2 regions of the Ideonella sp. P3_A4 genome follow, and region 2 is predicted to be linked to the other one. Evidence: predicted binding sites of a transcription regulator. Region 2 holds the regulator's gene; the other holds the start of a gene.
What was found. The regulator NrdR, encoded in region 2, represses ribonucleotide reductase genes. The targets are predictions, from matches to a motif close to CACNANATNTNGTG.
Positions count from the first base shown of each region.

Region 1 (4,690 bases), on a different contig from region 2:
GCTCGGCGCGCCGACGCGCGACATCGCGCTGCACGCGCTGGGCCTGGGCTTCGTCATCAGCATGGTCATGGGCCACGCGCCGGTGATCCTGCCGGCGGTCGCCCGCGTCAAGATGCAGTTCGGGCGGCCGTTCTACGGGCCTCTGTTGGCACTTCACCTCTCGCTGGTGCTCCGCCTGGGCGCCGGCGCATTCGATGACAGCCTGCGCGCCGCCGGCGCCGCAATGAACGCCCTGGCCCTGGTCTGGTTTGCGGCCACAGCGCTGGGCGGCATCGTCGCCTGGCGGTGGGCCCATCGCGGCTTGGCGCCCCATCTTTGACGGAGAAGCCCCAATGACCGGCTTCGTGCAAATCATGGAACCGCCTCGGCGCCCCAACAGCGCCCCGAGCTTCGCACTCTGGCAAATCGGGTTTCGGCCGTTCTACCTGCTGGCGAGCTCGTTCGCCGCGCTGTCGATCGGCCTGTGGGCCTTGCAATTCTCAGGCTGGCTCGGCCATGCCTACCTGAGCGGGCCCGCCTGGCATGCCCACGAGATGCTGTTCGGCTTCACGCTCGCAGTGGTCGTCGGCTTTCTCTTCACCGCGGGGCGCAACTGGTCGAACCGGCCCACGCCGACTGGCGCGCTGCTGGCTGCGTTGGCTGCCTTGTGGGTGGCCGGGCGCGTGCTGGTGCTGACGCCCTTCGGCCTCACCGCTGCACTGGTCAGCGCCGCCTTCCCACTGGCTGCGGCTGTTTCGCTGGCGGTGCCGTTCATCGCGTCGCGCAACCGCCGCAACTACTTCTTCATCGGCCTGTTGTTGATGATGTCGGCGGCGCAGATGCTGTTCCACCTAGCCCAGCTGGGCGCTATCGCAGTGCCCCCGTGGATCGGCATTCAACTGGCGCTCGATGTGGTGCTGTTCATCATGGCGGTGATGGGCGGCCGCGTGATCCCGATGTTCACCAACAACGGCATTCCCGGTGCGGCGGCCACGCGCCAGCCGCTGGTCGAGAAGTTGGCGCTGGGCTCGGTGTTGTTGCTGTGGGCAGCCGACGCAGTGCAGCTGCACGGCACGTCGATGCTGTTGCTGGCCTTGTTGTGCGCCGCGGTGCACCTGCGGCGCTGGTCGCTGTGGCAGCCTTGGGTCACCTGGCGCACGCCGCTGGTCTGGGTGCTGCACCTGGCCTACCTGTGGATTCCCGTGCACCTGATGCTGCGCGCCGTGGCAGAAGCCGGCTGGCTGGCCCCATCGCTGGCCACCCATGCCTTGACCGTCGGCGCGATCGGCGGCCTGATCATCGGCATGATGACGCGCACCGCGCTTGGTCACACCGGCCGCATGCTTCGCGCTGGTCGCAGCGAGACCACGAGCTACGTGCTCATCGCACTGGCCGCGGTCGTGCGAATCGCTGTGCCGATGCTGATGCCTGAGGCCACGATGTACGCGGTGCTGGTGTCGGCGTCTTGCTGGTCCGCCGGCTTCGGCTTGTTCGCGGTGACCTACTGGCCGGTGCTGACGCGCTCGCGCGTCGACGGCAAGCCGGGTTGATTCGCTGTGGACTACGCGCTGCTCAAGACCATCCACCAGACGGCCGTCGCGCTGTCGTTCGCCGGTTTCTTCGCCCGCGGGCTTGCGTCGCTGCGCGGCGCGCGCTGGGTGCAAGGCCGCGTAGCGAAGACCTTGCCGCACATCGTCGACTCGGTGCTGCTGCTGTCCGCCCTCACGCTGGCCTGGATGCTGCGCCTGAATCCAGCCCACGCCCCGTGGCTGCTGGCCAAGATCATCGGGCTGCTGGTCTACATCGGGCTGGGCATGCTGGCCTTGAAGCCCGGCCGCCCTGCCGCCGTGCGCGCCGGCGCCTGGCTGGCGGCGCTGGCCACTTTCGGCTGGATCGCCTCCGTTGCGATCACGAAAAGCCCACTGGGCTTTCTGGCGCACCTCGCCTGACGCTCTCGCTGGCGCCGCGCGTCAGCTTCAGCGCGCATTCGCCGCATCTCTGATCCTGATCAAATTCGACCGCTTGGTCACGGCCAATGCCCTGCCTATAGTGTCCACACTGAATTCACACCCCATATTTAGTGTTCGACATGACGCCAGTCCCCACCACGCCGTTCCCATCGCCCACCGGCAGCCTGCCCGTCGCCGTGATCAAACGCGAAGGTCGAACGGTGGGCTTCGATGCGCAGAAGATCCACGCGGCGCTGGCTCGTGCTGGCGCCGCCACAGGCGAGTTCGACGCGGAGCGCGCCGCTGAACTGACACGGCAGGTCGTTGCGCAGCTGCGCGGGCGCGTGGCCGATGTCGAGACGATTCAAGACTTGGTCGAGCGTGTGCTGCAGCAAGCCGCTCACTTCGACACAGCGCGGGCCTACATCGTCTACCGCGAGCAGCGCCGCAGCCTGCGGCAAGACCGCGTGGTCGCGGTGAACGTCGAGCGTTCGGTCAACGAATACCTCGCGCGGCAGGACTGGCGCGTGCAGGCCAACGCCAACCAGGGCTACTCGCTCGGTGGGCTGATCCTGAACGTGGCCGGCAAGGTCATCGCTAACTACTGGCTCGATCACGTCTACCCGCCCGAGATCGGCCTGGCGCACCGCGAGGCCGACTTCCACATCCACGACCTGGACATGCTGTCGGGCTACTGCGCTGGCTGGTCGCTGCGCACGCTGCTGCATGAGGGCCTGAACGGCGTGCCGGGCAAGGTGGAGTCGGGGCCGCCGCAGCATCTGTCCAGCGCGGTCGGGCAGATCGTCAACTKTCTCGGCACGCTGCAGAACGAATGGGCCGGCGCGCAGGCCTTCAGCTCGTTCGACACCTACCTGGCACCCTATGTGCGCAAGGACGGCCTGAGCTTCCTGCAGGTGCGCCAGTGCATGCAGGAGCTGATCCACAACCTGAACGTGCCTTCGCGCTGGGGTACGCAGACGCCGTTCACCAACCTGACCTTCGACTGGACCTGCCCCGACGACCTGCGCGAGCAGGTGCCGGTGATCGGCGGACGCGAGATGCCCTTCACCTACGGCGACCTGCAAGCCGAGATGGACCTGATCAACCAGGCCTACATCGACGTGATGATGCGAGGCGACGCGAAGGGCCGCGCRTTCACCTTCCCGATCCCGACCTACAACATCACGCGCAACTTCGCCTGGGACCACCCGAACACCGATCGCCTGTTCGAGATGACCGCGAAGTACGGCCTGCCCTACTTCCAGAACTTCCTCAATTCCGACCTCGAGCCGCACATGGTGCGCTCGATGTGTTGCCGGCTGCAGCTGGACCTGCGCGAGCTGCTCAAGCGCGGCAACGGCCTGTTCGGCTCGGCCGAGCAGACCGGCTCGCTCGGCGTGGTGACGTTGAATTGCGCCCGATTGGGCCACCTGCACGCCGGCGACGAAGCTGCGCTGCTGCGCCGTACCGACACGCTGATCGACCTGGCGCGGAACAGCCTGGAGATCAAGCGCAAGGTGATCCAGGGCCACATTGACAACGGCCTGTTCCCCTACACCAAGCGCTACCTCGGCACACTGCGCAACCACTTCTCGACGATCGGCGTGAACGGCATCAACGAGATGATCCGCAACTTCAGCGGCGGCGCCGAGGACATCACCACCGAATGGGGCGAGGCCTTCGCGCTGCGCTACCTCGACCACATCCGCGAACGCATCGTCGCGCTGCAAGAAGAAACCGGCCACCTCTACAACCTGGAGGCCACGCCCGCCGAGGGCACCACCTACCGCTTTGCGAAAGAAGACCGCAAGCGTTTCCCGCACATCCTGCAGGCCGGCACACCGGCGCAGCCCTACTACACCAACTCTTCGCAGTTGCCGGTCGCCTTCACGACCGACCCGTTCGAAGCCCTGCAGCGGCAAGAAGCGCTGCAGCGCAAATACACCGGCGGCACGGTGCTGCACCTGTACCTGGGCGAACGTGTCTCTTCGGCCGCCGCGTGCAAGGCGCTGGTGCGGCGTGCGCTCAGCCGCTTCCGCCTGCCGTACCTCACCGTGACGCCGACCTTCTCGATCTGCCCGGCACATGGCTACCTGGCGGGCGAGCATGTCTTCTGCCCGCAGTGCGACGAAGCCGCGCTGGCCCGCAAGCGCCGGCAGCACGAGGCCCAAGCGCACTGACCCCTTTCACCTACCCTCAAGGAGACTCCGATGACTTCTGCCGCCTTCCTGTCCGAACACTTCACGCTGGCCGAGCACGAGCGCCAACGGTGCGAGGTCTGGACCCGCGTGATGGGTTACCACCGGCCGATGGCCTCGTTCAACACCGGCAAGCAGGGCGAATTCAACGAGCGTCGCTACTTCGTCGAGCCGCCCGCCGATCCTTCGCCTGCCAGTCGTGATTGAGGTCGGCGGCTTCACGCCGCTGAGCACCAGCGACTGGCCGGGCCGCCTGTGCGCGGTGGTGTTCATCCGCGGCTGCCCCTGGCGCTGCGGCTACTGCCACAACCCCGAGCTGCAGGTTCGCACCGGCCGCAGCGACATCGGCTGGGCTTCGGTGCGCGAAACCTTGCAGCGCCGTGTCGGCTTGCTCGATGGCGTGGTCTTCAGTGGCGGTGAACCCGCGCTGGATCCACATCTGCCCGAGGCACTGAATGAAGTGCGCGACATGGGCTTCGAGACGGGCCTGCACAGCGCCGGTATCTACCCCGCACGTTTGCGCACCCTGCTACCCGTGCTGGGCTGGGTGGGCCTGGACGTGAA
Region 1 covers NZ_JBFUGE010000005.1:29,025-33,714, reverse strand. The annotation lists gene AC1DYI_RS01655 (hypothetical protein) at 1-319, shown strand, start outside; gene AC1DYI_RS01650 (NnrS family protein) at 333-1,529, shown strand; gene AC1DYI_RS01645 (SirB2 family protein) at 1,536-1,928, shown strand; gene AC1DYI_RS01640 (ribonucleoside triphosphate reductase) at 2,069-4,108, shown strand; gene nrdD (anaerobic ribonucleoside-triphosphate reductase) at 4,139-4,333, shown strand; gene AC1DYI_RS01630 (anaerobic ribonucleoside-triphosphate reductase activating protein) at 4,326-4,690, shown strand, end outside.
Region 1: the regulator NrdR is predicted to act here: its motif matches at 2,049-2,062, upstream of AC1DYI_RS01640 (ribonucleoside triphosphate reductase).

Region 2 (3,167 bases):
GGCTGCCACCGCGCCGAGCGCTGGCGCAGCCTCAGCTGCAGCCGCTACTCGCGCCGAGACGCCGAGCCCGGAACCCAAGCCCGCCGACCACGAGCAAGTGGCCCTTGCCCGCTGATGGTGCATAGCATGTCACCAGTGCCGCAAGTCACACCCCGTCGCGGGATACACTAGCTGCGACGCGCAACTGGCGATAGGGGCGCCGCCGACCGAATCCTCGGCTCAGGTGGTCGCCGCAAGGTGGATCACCACCGGGAAGCGCGGGGCGGCAATCCTGCTGCCTAGAACAGCCGTTCGCCTGGGCAGCCTCTGGTCTGTTTCGCCGTGCCGAAACAGCCTGCGCAGGCGCAACCGCCCCGACTTGAAGGAAGCCTCCCATGTTCGACCGCTCGCAATCGACGATCGCCAACGTCGATCCCGATATTTGGGCCGCCATCCAGGCCGAAAACCGCCGGCAAGAAGAGCACATCGAGCTCATCGCCTCGGAGAACTACACCTCGCCGGCCGTCATGGCAGCGCAGGGTTCGCAACTGACCAACAAGTACGCCGAAGGCTACCCCGGCAAGCGCTACTACGGCGGCTGCGAATATGTCGATGTCGTCGAGCAGTTGGCCATCGACCGGCTGAAGCAGCTCTACGGCGCCCAGTTCGCCAACGTGCAAGCGAACTCCGGTTCGCAAGCCAACCAGGCGGTTTTTTTCGGCCTGCTGCAGCCCGGTGACACCATCATGGGCATGAGCCTGGCCGAAGGCGGCCACCTGACCCACGGCATGGCGCTCAACATGAGCGGCAAGTGGTTCAAGGTCGTCAGCTACGGCCTGGATGCGAACGAGGCCATCGACTACGACGCGATGGAGCGCCTGGCCCACGAGCACAAGCCCAAGCTGATCATCGCCGGCGCCTCGGCCTACAGCCTGCGCATCGACTTCGAGCGCTTCGCCAAGGTTGCCAAGGCCATCGGCGCGATCTTCATGGTCGACATGGCCCACTACGCTGGTCTGATCGCCGCAGGCGTCTACCCGAACCCGGTGCCGCATGCCGACGTGGTGACCTCCACCACCCACAAGAGCCTGCGCGGCCCGCGTGGCGGCATCGTGCTGATGAACGACGAGGCAATCGCCAAGAAGATCAACAGTGCCATCTTCCCGGGCATCCAGGGCGGGCCGCTGATGCACGTGATCGCCGGCAAGGCGGTCGCCTTCAAGGAAGCCTTGAGCCCTGAATTCAAGGTCTACCAGCAGCAGGTGCTGGCCAACGCCAAGGTGCTGGCGGACACACTGACTGAGCGCGGCCTGCGCATCGTCAGCGGCCGCACCGAAAGTCACGTGATGCTGGTCGATCTGCGCCCCAAGAACTTGACCGGCAAGGAAGCCGAAGCCATCCTGGGTGCAGCTCACATGACCTGCAACAAGAACGGCATCCCGAACGACCCGCAAAAGCCGATGGTGACCAGCGGCATCCGCCTGGGCAGCCCGGCGATGACCACGCGCGGTTTCAAGGAAGAGCAGGCTCGCGCGACCGCGAACCTGCTCGCCGACGTGCTTGACAACCCGCACGATGAAGCGAACATCGCCCGCGTGCGCGAAAAGGTCGCCGCGCTGACGCGCGACTTCCCGGTCTACCGCTAACCGCAGCCGCGAACGGTCCAGCCTAGCCGCACTGATCTAATACTGCACCATGCGCTGCCCCTACTGCGTCCACGTCGAAACCCAGGTCGTCGAGACCCGGGAGTCCGACGAGGGTGACGTGGTGCGGCGGCGCCGCAAATGCACCAAGTGCGACAAGCGCTTCACCACCTACGAACGCGCTGAAATCGCCCTCCCGGCGATCGTCAAGCGCAGCGGCGCCCGGGTCGAATTCGACCCGGCCAAGCTTCGTGCTTCCATGACTTTGGCGCTGCGCAAGCGCCAAGTCAGCATCGAGCAAGTCGATGCCGCCATCGAACGCATCCAGGACAAACTCCTCGCCAGCGGCCAACGCGAAATCGCGTCGACCCGCATCGGCGAGCTGGTGATGCGCGAACTCAAGCGCCTGGACAAGGTCGCTTATGTCCGCTTTGCTTCGGTTTATCGAAGCTTTGAGGATGTGGATGAGTTCAGTAGGTTGATCAAGGAAATCTAGAGCTGAAACGGCTGCCTAAGCAGCCGTTTCTGTTTCTGGATGCCAAGCTGATCACCAGGATCTTCGGCCCGCCTTGATCACTTCCAGCAGTCCGCTGCGCTTCCTGCTGTGGCGTCCTTAGCGCCCGTGTGGGTGAGTGTCAGGTTGCCGCATTTGCTGTCTCCGCTCATCGGCTCGGCGGTCAGCAGGAAAGTACGGCCGCTGGGGTCAACACTGACGTCGATCGCATAGGCCTTCGAGCTTTCCACTACACCCTTGGGCGCCCATCTCAGCCCCGTAGAAACAAGCAAAGCTGTAGCGGTAGGGGTGTCCACAAATGAATTGCGCGCCACGTACAACCGCTGCATAGCCTGTGCCGCCTCCAGCAGCACCGTCTCCGCATCCGAACGGCGACTGCGCCGCACCTGCTCGGTGTAAGACGGGTAGGCGATCGCCGCCAGAATCCCAATGATCGCCACGACGATCATCAGTTCGATGAGCGTGAAGCCTGTTTGGCGCTTCTGACGCCGCCGGACAAAGAGTGGAAGACGTGTATTCATGATGATGCGATGCCGTGGATCAATCTGTGGGCGGATTCAGGATCTGCTTCCAAACACGGTCAACCACCGTGCCCGTGCACACCGCAGGCGGAAGATTGATCTTCATGCATTGAGGCCCAGTGTTGCAGTCCCAATAACCCACGATGTTGCCCTTGCAGTCTTTTTCGACTTCGCAGGTCTGACCCTTGCATTCGGCATCACTGACAATTGCATCCCGGCCATCGCTGCGGGTTTGGAAACCGCCAACGATCAGATCCTTGTCATCGACGATCCCGTCCCCATTGGTGTCCAGCACCGGGACGGTTGGTTGCATGCCACTGGCAGCTACCAGCAAGAAGTTGTAGCCCACGCCAGTAGTGGGGTCGCAGCGACCGGCGGGTGCCGCCGGCACCATGGTGCTGAAGAACACATACGCATTCGACAGGATGAGCGATGGGTAGATCACCCGTTGGCGGTCCCATGGCAAATCGACGAGCCAGCCCAGGTCGTGATCCCAGTCAACTTCGCTGG
Region 2 covers NZ_JBFUGE010000245.1:1,841-5,007, reverse strand. The annotation lists gene AC1DYI_RS19815 (lytic transglycosylase domain-containing protein) at 1-115, shown strand, start outside; ZMP/ZTP riboswitch at 171-308, shown strand; gene glyA (serine hydroxymethyltransferase) at 375-1,625, shown strand; gene nrdR (transcriptional regulator NrdR) at 1,675-2,118, shown strand; gene AC1DYI_RS19800 (type IV pilin protein) at 2,196-2,657, opposite strand; partial or broken gene AC1DYI_RS19795 (pilus assembly protein) at 2,677-3,167, opposite strand, start outside.